One region of the Mycolicibacterium diernhoferi genome, then DNA from elsewhere that is predicted to be linked to it. Evidence: riboswitches for the same ligand, from Rfam matches in the RefSeq annotation. Region 1 holds a riboswitch; each other region holds the start of a gene.
The links. A riboswitch is a leader RNA that binds a small molecule or an ion and turns the genes downstream of it on or off. The one in region 1 is predicted to bind cobalamin.
Positions count from the first base shown of each region.

Region 2: linked by a shared signal. The riboswitch ahead of K0O62_RS29000 ((2Fe-2S) ferredoxin domain-containing protein) and the one ahead of K0O62_RS19215 (ABC transporter substrate-binding protein) in region 1 are both predicted to bind cobalamin.
Region 3: linked by a shared signal. The riboswitch ahead of K0O62_RS00215 (ABC transporter substrate-binding protein) and the one ahead of K0O62_RS19215 (ABC transporter substrate-binding protein) in region 1 are both predicted to bind cobalamin.

Region 1 is NZ_CP080332.1:4,061,872-4,066,824, forward strand. It holds gene K0O62_RS19200 (ABC transporter ATP-binding protein) at 1-128, opposite strand, end outside; gene K0O62_RS19205 (FecCD family ABC transporter permease) at 125-1,150, opposite strand; gene K0O62_RS19210 (ABC transporter substrate-binding protein) at 1,147-2,160, opposite strand; gene K0O62_RS19215 (ABC transporter substrate-binding protein) at 2,157-3,188, opposite strand; cobalamin riboswitch at 3,227-3,369, opposite strand; gene K0O62_RS19220 (GNAT family N-acetyltransferase) at 3,376-3,987, opposite strand; gene K0O62_RS19225 (CBS domain-containing protein) at 3,998-4,426, opposite strand; gene K0O62_RS19230 (ribonuclease Z) at 4,552-4,953, shown strand, end outside.
Region 2 is NZ_CP080332.1:3,822,746-3,827,698, reverse strand. It holds gene K0O62_RS18180 (D-2-hydroxyacid dehydrogenase) at 1-163, shown strand, start outside; partial or broken gene K0O62_RS29005 (DMT family transporter) at 594-1,259, shown strand; gene K0O62_RS29000 ((2Fe-2S) ferredoxin domain-containing protein) at 1,320-1,931, opposite strand; adenosylcobalamin (AdoCbl) riboswitch at 1,961-2,110, opposite strand; gene K0O62_RS18170 (SOUL family heme-binding protein) at 2,129-2,755, opposite strand; gene K0O62_RS18165 (VOC family protein) at 2,785-3,195, opposite strand; gene K0O62_RS18160 (cobalamin biosynthesis protein) at 3,318-4,280, shown strand; gene K0O62_RS18155 (SURF1 family cytochrome oxidase biogenesis protein) at 4,234-4,953, opposite strand, start outside.
Region 3 is NZ_CP080332.1:44,989-49,941, forward strand. It holds gene K0O62_RS00205 (transglycosylase domain-containing protein) at 1-1,203, shown strand, start outside; gene K0O62_RS00210 (glycosyltransferase family 87 protein) at 1,311-2,894, shown strand; adenosylcobalamin (AdoCbl) riboswitch at 2,912-3,060, shown strand; gene K0O62_RS00215 (ABC transporter substrate-binding protein) at 3,067-4,059, shown strand; gene K0O62_RS00220 (FecCD family ABC transporter permease) at 4,056-4,953, shown strand, end outside.

The DNA of each region.
Region 1 (4,953 bases):
GATGACTTGCCGGATCCGTTCGGTCCGAGCAGGCCCACGGTGGCTCCCGGTTCCGGAGCCACCGTGACGCCGTCGAGTACCAGCCTGCCGGAGCGGGTCCACCTGACGTCTCGGGCGTGCAGGCTCACGACGGGATCCCCCGGCGCCGCAAAAGGATCAACGCGAACGCCGGGACACCGATCAGCGCGGTCACCACCCCGGTGGGCAGCTCCTGGGGAGCGAATACGGTGCGGGCCAAAGTGTCCACCCACACCATGAACACCGCACCGAAGATGATCACCGTCGGGAGCAGCCGTCGATGTGCCGGCCCCACCACGAGACGCGCGGCATGCGGCAACACCAGACCGACGAACCCGATCGCCCCGGCCGCGCTGACCAGGGCCGCGGTGATCAGCGCCGTCACAACCAGCAGCACGATCCGCGCCCGCCGCACCGCTACCCCCAGTGCCGCGGCGGCCTCGTCGCCGAACGCGAACGCGTCGAGGGCGCGTGCGTATCCCAGGCAGCAGGCCAGTCCGACCGCGACGACTGCGCTGCAGACCGCGACGTCGGACCAGGACACCCCGGCCAGCGAGCCGAGCAACCAGAACAGCACCCCGCGGGTCTGCTCGGCGTCGGCCGAGGACAGCACGATGAACGAGGTCAACGCCGAGAACAGTTGTGTCGCGGCCACGCCGGCCAGCACCACCCGGTCGGTGCCCCCGCCCGCGGCGTAGGCCAGCAGCAGCACCACCCCGAAGGACATCACCGCGCCGACGAACGCGCCGCCGGACAGCGTCAGTGTGCCCGCCCCCACCCCGAGCACCGCGATCAGCACGGCCCCGGTGGACGCACCCGAAGACACCCCGAGGACGAACGGGTCGGCCAACGGATTGCGGAGCAACGACTGCAGGATCGCGCCGCACAGCGCCAACCCGGCCCCGCACACCGCCGCGAGCAGCACCCGTGGCAGGCGCAACTGCCAGACGATGCCGTCCTGAATCCGGCTGGCGCCCGACGGCCCGGCACCCAGATGCTCGCCGACGATCCCGTAGACATCACGCACCGACAGCGCCGCCGGTCCGATGGTGATCGCCGCGGCGGCCGAGACGACCAGCAGCCCCAGGCCGACCACCCACAGCACGAGCAATGACCGCGAACGGATGATCAATGTTCGGAGGCGAATCCGAATCGGCGCAGACCCTCGGCCAGCTTCTCGGCTCCGTCGACAGTGCGGATCGACGGATTGAGGTCGGCACCGTTGACCACGACGTAGCGCTTCGCCTGGACAGCGGTCAGGCGCGAGGTCACCGGGTTCGACTCCAGGAACTCGATCTTGGCCGCCAGCGCGTCGCCGTCGATGGTGCGCCGGCTCAGGTCGGCCAGGACCAGCACGTCGGGATCACGGTCCGCGATCACCTCCCAGCTGACCTGGGGCCACTCCTCGGTGGTGTCGACGAAGATGTTTCGGGCTCCCACGGTGTCGGTGATCACCCCGGGCGCCCCGCAGCAACCCCCGAAGTACGGTGCCCGGATGTCGGAGAACCAGAACGCCACGTCGACGTCCGCGCTCATCCGACTGGCCTCCATCCGCTGTTGCAACTCGCCGATCAGCGCATCCCCACGCTCGCTGACATCGAATATGCGTGCCAGATCCCGGATTTCACCGTAAATCGCGTCCATCGTCAGCGGTTCGGTGCGCATGCCGTCCGAGTTGGCCGACACCTTGCCGACGCAATCGCTCGGCGCGAGGTAGCTGGGCACGCCCAGATCCTCGAACTGGTCCCGGTCGGCGACACCGCCGGGACCGAGAGTCCCGCTGAACGATGCCGACACGAAGTCGGGGTCGGCATCCAGCACGGTTTCCAATGCCGGTTTGTTGACTGCGAGTTTCGGCACCGTCGCATCGGCCTCGGCGAGGTTCTCGCGGACCGGGTCCGTCCACGTCGCGGTGCCCACCATCCGGTCCGCCAGCCCCAGCGACAGCAGGATCTCGGTGGAGCCCTGGTTCAGGGACACCGCCCGTTGCGGTGGCGCGTCGATCACCACGTCGCGCCCGCAGTTGTGCACGGTGAGCGGGAAGCCCGATGCCACCCCGGGTGGGTCGGCCTCGACGGCGGACTGTCCACAGCCCACCAGCGTCAGCACCGCTGCCGCAGCGAGAATCCGGCGCCCGATCATTTGGTCTGCCCCGTCTGGTTCAGGGCGGCGAATCCTTCGGCAAGTTTCTCGACGGCGTCGATCTGCCGGATACCCGGGTCCAGTTCCGAACCGGTCAGCACCACATAGCGCCGGTCACGCACCGCCGACATGTTGCGGGTCACCGGATTGGTCTCCAAGAACTGGATTTTGGTGTCCAGCGCATCGCCGTCGATGCGTTTGCGACTCAGGTCGGCCAGCACCAGCACGTCGGGATCGCGGTCGGCCAGAGCCTCCCAGCTGATCTCGGGCCAATCCTCGCGAGCATCGGCGAAGACGTTGGTCACGCCGACCTCGCGGGCGTACAGGCCCGGGGCCGAGCAGCACCCGGCCAGGTACGGGGTCCGCACCCCGGAGAACCAGAACGCCACGGTCCCATCCTGATGCGCGACCTCCGGCGCGTCGGCCAATCGTCTCTTCAGGTCGTCGACCAGCTGAGCACCACGGTCCGCCACATCGAAAATCTGTGCCAGCTCGGTGATTTCACGGAACAGCGTGTCCATTTCCAGGGGTCCGGTCCGGGTGACCGTCTCCCCCTCGACCACCGCATCGGTGCACACCGACGGCGACTGGTAGGTGGGGATGCCGAGTTCAGCGAGCCGGGCCCGGTCGCCGACCACCGCGGGGGTGAAGGTGTGGGCGCTCGCCGAGGTGATCAGGTCGGGCTCGGTGTCCAGTACCGCTTCCAGGCTGGGATCGTTGTCCGCCAGCCGCGGTACGCGGGCGTTGTCGGCGGCCAGTGCCGGAAGCACCGGGTCGAACCAGGTCGAGCTGCCCACCATCCGGTCGGCCAGTCCCAGCGAGAGCAGGATCTCGGTCGAGGCTTGATACAGCGAGACCGCGCGCGTCGGCGCATGCTCGAATGTGACCTCCACCCCGCAGTTCTGCAGGGTCAGCGGATAGCTGGTGCCTCCGGAGCCGTCGGTCTGCGGCGGCGGTGCCGCCGTGTCGGTTCGGCCACATGCGGTGACCAGGAGTGCGAGGGATACAAGCGTGATGAATGCACGCACGGCGGAACTTCCTTCGGTATGGGCTCAGGCGCGGAGCCATCAACGGTTCACCGGCCGCAGGCATTCGGACTCGGAGGCCATGTCGGGAATGGCAGGCCCCATACCGTTGCGCGTCAGTTCCGGGTTCTCACCGGATTCCCCTGCAGGTCAGCTCCCGCACTCTACCGCGAGTCCCACCGCGACAGATTCACCGTGGCCGCCGCCACATGGGATACATGACCGGGCCGCCGTCCGGCAGGGCGATCTCGCCGGTGACCTCGAAGCCGAATCGGCGGTAGTAACCGATGTTGTCCGGGTTGCTCGACTCCAGGTATGCCGGTGCGTGTTCCGCGTCGCACCGGTCGAGGCGAGACCGCATCAGCGCCTGGCCGAGACCGGTGCCGCGCACCTGCGGGTCGCTGCCGATCACCGCGAGGTACCAGTGGGGTCCCTCCGGGTGGTGACGCTTCATCAGGTCGGTGATCCGCAGCCCGCGGCGCACCGCGGTACCGAAGGTGCGCAGCATGCTCGGCGCGGCCCGCAGCTGTTCGCCGGTGGTGTGCCGCCACTGGCCCGGCGGATCCCACAGCGCCGCAGCGCCGATCACCGCAGTCCCGGTCGCGGCGACCTCCACGCCGCCGCGGGACAGGTGGTGATGACGGGTCATCGCGGCGAACAACTTGTGCAGCTTGCGCTCGCGCGCTCGCGCGTCGGGCAGCAGCCAGCTCATCACCGGATCGTCGTGGAAGGCTCGTCCCAGCACGCGGGACAGTGCAGCGGTGTCGCCCGGCGTCGCGGGCCGTACGTCAGGGGCGCTCATCGGCGTCCATTCAGCCTTGTGTGATGTACGCCTGCAAGTGCTCCGTGCTGGACTCCAACTCCTGCATGCGGGTCTTGACCACGTCACCGATGCTGACGATGCCGGCCAGCCGGCCGTCCGCGATGACCGGAATGTGCCGCACCCGGTTGTGCGTCATCGCGGCGCTGAGGCTGTCCACGGTGTCCTCCGGCGAGCAGAACACCAGGTGCTTGGTCATGATCTCGCTGACCGGCCGGGTCAGCAGATCGGCGCCCAATTCGTGCAGCTTGTGCACCACATCACGCTCGGACACGATGCCGACCGGCCCCTCGGGCCCGACCACCACCATGGCCCCGATGTTGCGGTCCACCAGGCCGGCGAGGAACACGGCCACCGAGGTGTCCGGGGTGGTCGTCGTGACGGCCGCGCCCTTTGCCTTCAGAACGTCGGCGATACGCATGACAGCCTCCGGAAACAGAATGTGATGTCGAACACACCCAGGCTACGTCGTATCGGCTTCGGATCCCTACCGGTTTGCCCGAATATCCACCGACGCGGGCCGGTGGGCGCGTATATGTGTGAGCCATGATCGAGGTGACCCTGCTGGGCACGGGCAGTCCCATCCCCGACCCCGACCGGGCCGGCCCGTCGACGCTGATCCGCGCGGGCGGACAGACATTTCTCGTCGACTGCGGACGCGGAGTGCTGCAGCGGCTCGCGGCCGCCGGGTCCGGCGCCAATCAGCTGACCGCGCTGCTGTTGACGCACCTGCACAGTGATCACATCGCCGATCTCGGCGACGTGATCATCACCCGCTGGGTCACCACCTTCACGCCGGACCCGGTGCCGCTGCAGATCATCGGCCCGCCGGGCACCGCACAGGTGGTGGACGCCATGCTCGCCGCCTTCGGCCACGACATCGGCTACCGCATCGCCCATCACGCCGATCTCACCGCGCCACCGGCCGTGCAGGTCCACGAGTACACC
Region 2 (4,953 bases), 240 kb from region 1:
ATCTCCGCTGTGGGCCCTGGACTCTGTGATCCTGAGCCCACATGCGGCGGCCAATGCGCCCTCGGAGAACGCGAAGATCGTCGACATCTTCATCGACAATCTGCGTCGATTCCTCGACGGGCGCCCGCTGCGCAACCTCTACGACCACGCCGCCGGATACTGATGCACGGCAACCTGATCCACGATCGATCCTGCTGATCGTGCAGGGTGCGGCGGCCGCGGTCACCGCCTGCTGACCGCTCGGTCTAGGCTGTACCGGCGCACGAACGACTTCACCCGGCGTGGATACGAGGTGGGGTGTCCCAGCGGGACCGAGTTCCCGCACCTGCACACCCCCTCGACGGCGGCGCCGTCGGACCGATCCGATCGAACAAGGAGCTGTGGTGACGGCCGAGCACGCCCACATTCGGCCCACCGACTTCCGGGCCCCGACCCGCGGCCGGGCATGGACGGCCGGCGCGGCCTCCGGCGTGGCGTACGGGCTCACCCCGGTGGCCGCGGTGTTCGGCTTCAGCGGCGGTACCGGCCCGGCAGTGCTGCTCACGGTGCGCGGTCTGTTCGCACTCACCGCGATCGGATTGTTGTGCGTCTTCATGCGCCGGTTCCGGCGGGTACCGATCGGCGCGGCCGTGGGTCTGATCTGCTTGTGCGGGCCGATGTTCGGGCTCCAGGTCCTGGCCTACTTCGCGGCGATCGAGCAGGGCGGTGCACAGCTATCGGTCGTGCTGGTCCACGTCTACCCGATCGTGGTGATCCTGCTGGTGGCCCTGCGCAACCGGGCCCCGGTGTCCGGGCCCTCGTGCGCGCTGGTGGGGGTGATCCTGGCCGGTCTGGTCCTGGTGACCCTGACCACCGGGGCCACCGCACCGGCCACCGCCATCGGGTGCGCACTGCTCAGCGCGGCGGGTTATGCGGTCTATCTGGTGGCCAGCGAGCGGTGGGTTCATCGGGTGGGCACCGTGCTGTCGACGCTGATGGTCACCGTGGGCGCCACCGCGACCGTCGGCATCGTCGCACTGGTGACCGGGCAGAGCTTCGCCATCTCGCCCAGTGCCTGGCAGGTGGCGGCGCTGCAGGGTCTGGTGCTGTTGCCGATCGGGCTGTGCGGTGCGCTCTACGCGGTGCGCACCCTGGGCTCGGTGCCGGTGAGCATCCTGGGCACCCTGGAACCCGTGGTCGGGGTGCTGGCGGCCGCGGTACTGCTGCACGAACGGCTGACACCGACGCAGTGGGCCGGTGTCGCGGTGATCCTCGCGGCGTGCGCGATGCTGCCGTGGGTTGCACCCCGCCGGGACGAGGAGGCCGACGCCGCCGGTGCGCTAGACGCTCGTCACGACCCGTTCGACACCGGTACGGGGGTCCTCGACCCACTCGGCGACCAGAGCCCGGACCTGGTCCGTGGTGACGCGCCCCAACCACCGATCCTCGGGGTGCACCACCAGGACCGGGCCGTGGTTGCACGGGAACAGACATCCGGTCTGGGTGACCAGCACCTGATCCTCGTCGAGGGCGTGTGCGCGCAGCGATTCGTCGACGGCGATCGCGACGTCCGCGGCGCCCTTGGCGGTGCACCGCGGGCCCCGGCACACCAGCACGTGGCGTCCGTGCCGGGGGATCGCCTCCCACGCGGGCGAGGACAGGCCGGCCTCCTGGCCGGTGACCGGCCGCTCGGCGACCCGCAGGTCCAGGATGTCGGGGTGACGCCGCGTCCAGTCGGCAGCCACCCGGCGTAACCACGAGCGAGCGGGTGCGGGAGCGCCCGCACTCGGCACCGCGATCAGGCGCACCTCATCCTGTGGCCTGTCGGCCGCGATCTCGTCGAGCACCTGATGCAGCGTCGGGGTGCCGATCTGCAGATAAGCGAGCCGGGCTCCGACCTGTTCGGCGAGGATCGTCAGATCCGTTCCGCGTGCTGGACTGTCGGCACCCATACCGACCAGGACCAGTTGGTGCATGGCGCATCAACCCTTCTCGGGGAGTTCCGCCCCGGCAGGAAAACTCAAGACGAGGCGAAGGTCTGGCTCACGAGCACCCGAGGGGCTGCGTTCACAGTGGCGGTACCGCGCCGGAATCACACCGGACTTCCTCATCCTGTCTCACATGGACGGCTGGACTGTAACAGCCCGAGTCATCCCGCCAGCGGCACAGCAACCTCGTTGCGCCGCCGGAACGGCAACGTCCACGGCGGATCGTAGAACCAGGCCACCGGCTCACCGTCGGGGTGATATTCGCTGCCGTGCAGTGCCTTCAGTAATTCCGCGGACTTCTGCGTGACGGCCGTGGGGCTGCGGTCACCGGTGAACTGCAGCACGGCGAACCTTTCGGCGGGCACCTGTACCACCGTGACGGTCGCATCGTCGGGTTCGGGCAGGGTGTCCATCGACCATTTGGACGGCATGTAGAAGCGGATGACGGAGTCTCCGGTGTCCCCGTGGGTGCTCTGCGCCACCGGGGCGGTCATGGCGATCTTGTCGCCCTGCTGGGCGACCGGGGCCGTCATCGCGATCTTCTCGTTGCGGTGGTTGCCTCCGAAGATGTAGCCGGCCAGCCGCCGGAACCCCTCACTGCGGGCGTCGTTGCCGTCCCCGGAGACCCGGGTCTGCGCCGCGATGCGCGGCCCGTACCTCCGGATCTCGATGTCGCCGAGGCGGTCCTCGCTGAGGTAGAACGGCTCTTCGGTACCGATCCGGATACCGACGATGCCTCCGATCCCTTCGGCGATTTGGACGGCGGTGCCTGCGATCTTCGTCAACATGCCTCAGGAGGTACCCACTGTCGCGAGGTTTACTCAGGCGGGATCTGGCCGGGCGGGGCGAAGAACTCCAACGCGATGCCGTCCGGGTCCCGGAAACTCAGCCCGGACCCGTAAGGCGCCTCCACGACGCCGCCGTGCGCGATGTTCAGCTCATCGAGCCGGGCGACCCAATCCTGTAGGTCCGCGCGGGACGCGACGCCGAACCCGACGTGGTCCAAGCCGGCCCGAAATTCGGTGAAGTCGCCCGGGGAAATATCGCGGTCGTGCTCGTGGATGCCGAACAGCGTGCCGTTCCCGAAGGCCCACACCAGGTGGCGGAACCCACCGTCGGTGTGCTCGTCGAGCACCGGGTCGGCGCCGATCAGCGCGCGGTACCAGGGTCCGCTCACTCCGATATCGCTGACCGTGACGGCCACATGGTCGAGCGCTGAGATGACCATCCCCGAACCAGCCATGGAACTCTCCTCACCCGAACCGTCGGGTTTCACACCACCCGCTTGCCGCGCCGCGGCAGACCCAGCCTCATGGAGTCGAGTACACCACCTTGTGAGACGCTGCCGACGTGTTTGCGCGCAGAACCTCAGCCCGAGCCGTCGGCCTGGCGGCCGGTTACCTGGCCGACGTGTGCCTGGCAGACCCGCAACGCGGTCACCCGGTGGCCGCGTTCGGCACCGTCGCCGCCGCACTGGAACGCCGCAGCTACGCCGACAACCGGGCCGCCGGGGCCGTGCACACCGCGGTGCTGCTGGGCGGGCTGGGTGCGCTCGGGGTGGCGGTCGAACGCGCCGCTCGGCGCCGCGGACCGGTCTGGACGGCCGCGACCACCGCGGTGGCCACCTACGTGGTGCTCGGCGGAACATCGTTGGCCCGCACCGGTGCCCAGCTGGCGGGCTCGCTGGAAAGCCAGGACATCGACGGGGCGCGGGCGCTGCTGCCGTCGCTGTGCGGGCGTGACCCGGCCGCGCTGGACGCCGAGGGGTTGGCCCGGGCCGCGCTGGAGTCGGTCGCCGAGAACACCTCCGACGCGCAGGTCGCGCCGATCCTGTGGGGCGCGGTGGCCGGTGTGCCCGGGCTGCTGGTGTACCGGGGAGCGAACACCCTCGACGCGATGATCGGGCACAAATCCCCGAAGTATCTGCAGTTCGGCTGGGCTGCAGCACGATTCGACGACGTGGTGAACTACCTGGGGGCCCGCGCGACCGGGCTGATCGTGCTCGCGTGCAGCGGTGCGCCGGGCGCGGCCTGGCGGGCTTGGCGCCGCGACGCGAGCAAGCATCCCAGCCCCAATGCGGGCGTGGCCGAAGCCTCGTTCGCCGGCGCGCTCGGCGTGCGCCTGGGCGGCCCGACCCAGTACGCGCACCGCTTGGAGATACGGCCGACGCTGGGCGACGGTCCGGCACCGGGGGCTGCGGATCTGCGACGCGGGGTGCGGCTGTCGCGGGCGGTGCAGGCGGGTGCGGCGGTGCTCGCGGTGACCGTCAGCGCCGCTTGCCGTACCGGTCGGCCAGCTTCTGCTCGGTGCTGACCGGCGCCGGTTTCGCGGACTCGGCGGAATCGGCGGCCTCAGCGTTCTGGGCCTTCGCGAGCGCCTTCTCCCGGCGCCGCACCTTCACCTCGGCCATCACGAAATACCCCACCCCGATCGGGGCGATGATGCCGAACGCGATCCACTGGATGCCGTAGGACAGGAACGGGCCGGCATCGAGCACGGGCAGCGGGATCACCCCGAGGCCGCCGGGCTGATTCTCGACCAGCTGCAGGTAGGACCCGGTCAACGGGACACCGGTGAGTGTGGATATCTGGCCCGGGTTGATGGTGTACACCTGCTGGGCGCCCTCGGCGACGAACGGGTCCTTACCAGGGAACAAGCCCTCGGCGTCGCGCAGTCGGGCGGTGATGGTGACCGGCTCGGTCGGGGCCGGGGCGATCGGGGGCACCGCGGTGCCCTGCTCGGGTTTGACGTAACCCCGGTTGACCAGGACGGTCGGGCCGCCGTCGACATCGAACGGCACCAGGACCTCGTAGGCCGGTCCGCCGTCCACCGACCGGAGCCGGGCCAGCACCTGCTTGTCCGGCAGGTAGCGGCCGGTGGCCGTGACCCGCTGCCACTGGTGCTCGTGCGCCGAGGAATCCTGCTCCGGCAGATACGTTGTCAGCGCCACCGGCTCGGTGTTGAGCGAGCTGGCGATCTGGGCGTT
Region 3 (4,953 bases), 2.0 Mb from region 1:
ATCGATCCGCGCACCGGCGGGGTGAAGGCCTACTACGGCGGAGCCGACGCCAACGGCTTCGACTTCGCGCAGGCCGGGCTTCCGACCGGGTCCTCGTTCAAGGTGTTCGCGTTGGTGGCCGCCCTGCAGCAGGGCATCGGGCTGGGCTACAACATCGACAGCTCCCCGCTGGAACTCAACGGCATCAAGATCTCCAACGTCGAGGGAAACAGCTGCGGCACCTGCAACATCGCCGAGGCGCTGAAGCGGTCGCTGAACACCAGCTACTACCGGCTGATGCTCAAGCTCAAGAACGGTCCGCAGGACGTCGCCGACGCCGCGCACCAGGCCGGCATCGCCGAGAGCATCCCCGGTGTGGAACACACCCTGAGCGAGGACGGCGAGGGCGGACCGCCCAACAACGGCATCGTGCTCGGGCAGTACCAGAGCCGAGTCCTGGACATGGCGTCCGCGTACGCGACGCTGGCCAACTCGGGTGTCTATCACCGGCCGCACTTCGTGCAGAAGGTGGTGGACTCCGAGGGCAATGTGCTCTTCGACGCCGCCGACGGCAGCGATGAGGGCGAACAGCGCATCGAGGCCGATGTCGCCGACAACGTGACCGCCGCGATGGCGCCGATCGCCGGCTACTCCAACGGGCACGCGCTGGCCGGCGGGCGTCCGTCCGCGGCCAAGACCGGTACCAATCAGCTCGGTGACACCGGCGCCAACCGGGACGCCTGGATGGTGGGGTACACCCCGTCGCTGTCGACCGCGGTCTGGGTGGGCACCACCGGCGGTGACAAGCCGCTGGTCAACAAGTGGGGCGGCCCGGTGTACGGGTCGGGGCTGCCGTCGGACATCTGGAAGGCCACCATGGACGGTGCCCTCGAGGGCACCGACAACGAGACGTTCCCCAAGCCGACCGAGATCGGCGGCTACGCGGGTCCCCCGGCGGCCCCGGCACCGCGGCCTTCGGCACCGGAAACCGAGATCCCGCCGCCGTCGGAGACGGTCATCCAGCCGACCCTGGAGATCGCACCCGGCATCACGATCCCGTGGGGTCCACCGACGACCGTTCCGGTCGGCCCGCCGCCGGGTGACCCGAACGCCCCGCAGCCCGCACCGGGTGCGCCGATTCCGCCGCAGCCCGCACCGGGTGCGCCGATTCCGCCGCCGCCTGCGGGGGCGCCGCCGCCCGGTGCGCCGATCCCGGTGCCGTGACGGCGGGGGACCACAAAGGGGCCGGGGTTGTCTCGCCCGCTCCGCCCGCCGGGTTCGTTTCGCCGGCTCCGCTCGCCGAGGACAGGCGCAGCGATGACGGCCGTGACATGCCCAGCCGCAACGATGTCCTCGGTGCCGCGCTCGCGCAGACCGTCGGTGGTCCGGTCGGTCGGCACGCGCTGATCGGCCGGTCCCGGTTCTGGACCCCGCTGCGGGTGATGCTGTTGATCGGCGTCGTCTTCCTGGCGCTGGGTTACTCCACCAAGGCGGCCTGCCTGCAGTCCACCGACACCGGCACCGCGGCGCAGCGCGTCGCCAACTGGGAGAACCAGCGCGCCTATTACTCGCTGTGCTACTCCGACACCGTGCCGCTCTATACCGCGGAACTGTTGAACCAGGGCAAGTTCCCGTACAAGTCGAGCTGGATGGAGAAGGACGGCGACGGCAAACCGCACGTGGTGTGGGACGGCAGCGAACCCGTCCGCTACATGGAGTATCCGGTGCTGACCGGCATCTACCAGTACCTGTCCATGTCGCTGGCCAAGACGTACTCGGCGTTGACGACGGTGGCCTCGGTGCCGCTGGTGGCCGAGGTGGTGATGTTCTTCAATATCTCGGCCTTCGGGTTGGCGTTGGCCTGGCTGGTGACGGTGTGGGCGACCGCGCTGCTGGCCGGCCGCCGGATCTGGGACGCCGCACTGGTGGCCGCGTCCCCGCTGGTGATCTTTCAGATCTTCACCAACTTCGACGCGCTGGCCGTCGCCTGCGCCACCGGTGCTCTGCTGGCCTGGTCGCGACGCAGAACGACGCTGACGGGTGTGCTGATCGGTATCGGGGTGGCGCTCAAGCTCTACCCGCTGCTGCTGCTCGGACCGCTGCTGGTGCTGGCGCTGCGCACCGGCCGGATGCGCGAGTTCACCCGCACGGCGGTGGCGGCGGTGGTGGCCTGGCTGGTGGTCAATCTGCCGATCCTGGTGCTGTTTCCGCGCGGCTGGTCGGAGTTCTTCCGGCTCAACGCCCGGCGCGGGGACGATATGGATTCCATCTACAACGTGGTGAAGTCGTTCACCGGATGGCAGGGCTTCGATCCCGGGCTGGGATTCTGGGAGCCGCCGACGGTCACCAACGCGGTGACGGCGGTGCTGTTCGCGCTGTGCTGTGCCGGCATCGGCTATCTGGCACTCACCGCCGCCCAGCGTCCGCGGCTGGCCCAGCTGGCGTTCCTGGTGGTGGCGGCGTTCCTGCTGACCAACAAGGTGTGGAGCCCGCAGTTCTCGTTGTGGCTGGTGCCGCTGGCCGTGCTGGCGCTGCCGCACCGCCGAATCCTGTTGGCGTGGATGACGATCGATGCTCTGGTCTGGGTGCCGCGGATGCTCTACCTGTACGGCGAACAGAACCGCGGCCTGCCCGAACAGTGGTTCACCGCAACCGTGCTGCTGCGCGATATCGCGGTGGTGGCGCTGGTCGTGCTGGTGATCCGGCAGATCCGGCGACCCGAGTTGGACCTGGTGCGCCATCGCGGCGCGGTGGACGACCCGGCCGGCGGCGTGTTCGACCGGGCGCCCGACAATCCGCCGTCCTGGCTGCCGGCGTGGCTGCGGCCGCGCCGGCACTCCCTCGCCGACGCCGCGGCCGCGGCGGGAAGGGACGACCACCGTCGCCCTGAGCGCGGAGTCGGCGCCGTCGACTAGGGTGATCTCGGCCGGTCAACCGACCGGCTCCGACGGGTAGGCAGGGAAGCCGGTGTGAATCCGGCACGGTCCCGCCACTGTGATCCGGGCGCGCCACTGCCCGGGAGTCAGGTCACTGCTCCCGACGGACCCTGCTTCTGGGACGTGGACATCCCGGATGGAGAAGATGGCCGTGTCAGTCGTATCCCTTTCCGCCCGAAGGGCATTGGCGGCAGCCGCGACGCTGAGCCTGCTGCTCGGCGGCTGCAGCGCCGGACCGAGCGCCGATCCCGTCGCCGAGTCGATCGCCGGTTACCCGGTGAGCGTGGACAACTGCGGGGTCGCGGTGACGCTGGACCAGCCGCCCACCCGCGCGGTCGGCTACTTCCAGCAGTCCGCCGAACTGATGCTCGCCCTCGGTCTGCAGGACTCGGTGGTGGCGACCGTCTACCCGGACAACCCACCGCTACCGCGCTACGCCGAGGCGTACCGGGCGATTCCGGAGTTGTCGGCCAAGGATGCGTCCTTCGAGCAGATCGTGGCGCTGGCACCGGATTTCGTGTACGGCGGATACAGCAGCGCCTTCGACGAGTCGGCCGGCCGGTCCCGCAAGGCGTTCGAGAGCGCCGGCATCACCAGCTACCTGAACCCCGAATACTGCGCCACCGCACCGATCGTGATGGACGACGTCTACGAGGAGGTGCAGACCGTGGCCACCCTCTTCGGGGTGCCCGAACGCGCCGACGAACTGATCACCGACATGCAGGCCAGCGTCAGCGCGGCCGGCGACCGGACGGCCGGGGTCACACCCTTGCGGGCCTTCGTCTACGACAGCGGTGAGGACACCGCCTTCACCGCCGGCGGGCAGGGCATCGGCAACCAGATCATGGAACTCGCCGGAGCGCGGAACATCTTCAGTGATGTCCCGGAAACCTTCGCCGACGTGTCCTGGGAGCAGGTCGTCGAGCGTGCGCCCGACGTGATCGTGATCTACGACTACTTCGGCACTCCGTCGGTGGAGGAGAAGAAGGCCTTCCTGCGCAGCCGGCCCGAACTCGCCGATGTGCCGGCCATCCGTGATGACCGGTTCGCCGTGCTGACCCTGCAGGATGCGGTGCTCGGAGTGCGGGCACCGTACGCAGTGGAATCGCTTGGTGCGCAGCTTCATCCCGATAGATTTCGGTGACCGGTGAGGTGCGGGCGCGGACCCCGCTGCCGTACCCGGTGGTGCTGGCCGCCCTCGGGGTCCTGCTGCTGGGCTCGATGGTCGCCGGGCTGGCCATCGGTTCGATCTCCATCCCGCCCGCCGATGTGGCGCGCACCGTGGCGCACCAGATCGCGCCGAATCTGGTGGAGGCCAGTGGGCTCGCGCACTACCAGGTGGTGATCACCCAGGTGCGCGGTCCGCGGGTGGTGCTGGGCGCGGTGGTCGGTGCCGGGCTGGCCGTACTGGGCATGACGCTGCAAGCGCTGGTGCACAATCCGCTCGCCGACCCGTACCTGCTCGGGGTGTCCTCGGGTGCCTCGGTGGGCGCGGTCGCCATGATCGTCACCGGTGTCGCCATGTTCGGGCCGGCGGTGCCGGTCGCGGCGTTCGCCGGTGCGTTGCTCGCGCTGGGACTGGTCTACACGCTGTCGCGCAGCGGCGGCCGGATCACCACCACCCGGTTGGTGCTGTCCGGGGTGGCGGTGGCCTATGTGCTCTCGGCGTTGACCAGCCTGATGCTCATCACCTCCGGGACGGGAGACCAGGCCCGCCAGATCCTGAGCTGGTTGCTCGGCGGATTGGGCCGGGCGAGCTGGGACTCGCTGTGGCTGCCGTTGGCGGCGGTGGCGGTGGGTCTGGTGGTGCTGCTCGCGGCCGGTCGCACGCTGAACGTGCTGCTGGCCGGGGACGAGGCGGCCATCACGATGGGCGTGGACGCGCACCGGTTCCGGGCGCAGACCTTCGTGTTGGTGTCGTTGATCACCGGGGTCCTGGTCGCGGTGAGCGGGCCGATCGGGTTCGTCGGGCTGATCCTGCCGCATGCGGTGCGGCTGGTGGTGGGCAGCGACCACCGCCGCGCACTGCCGGCCGCGG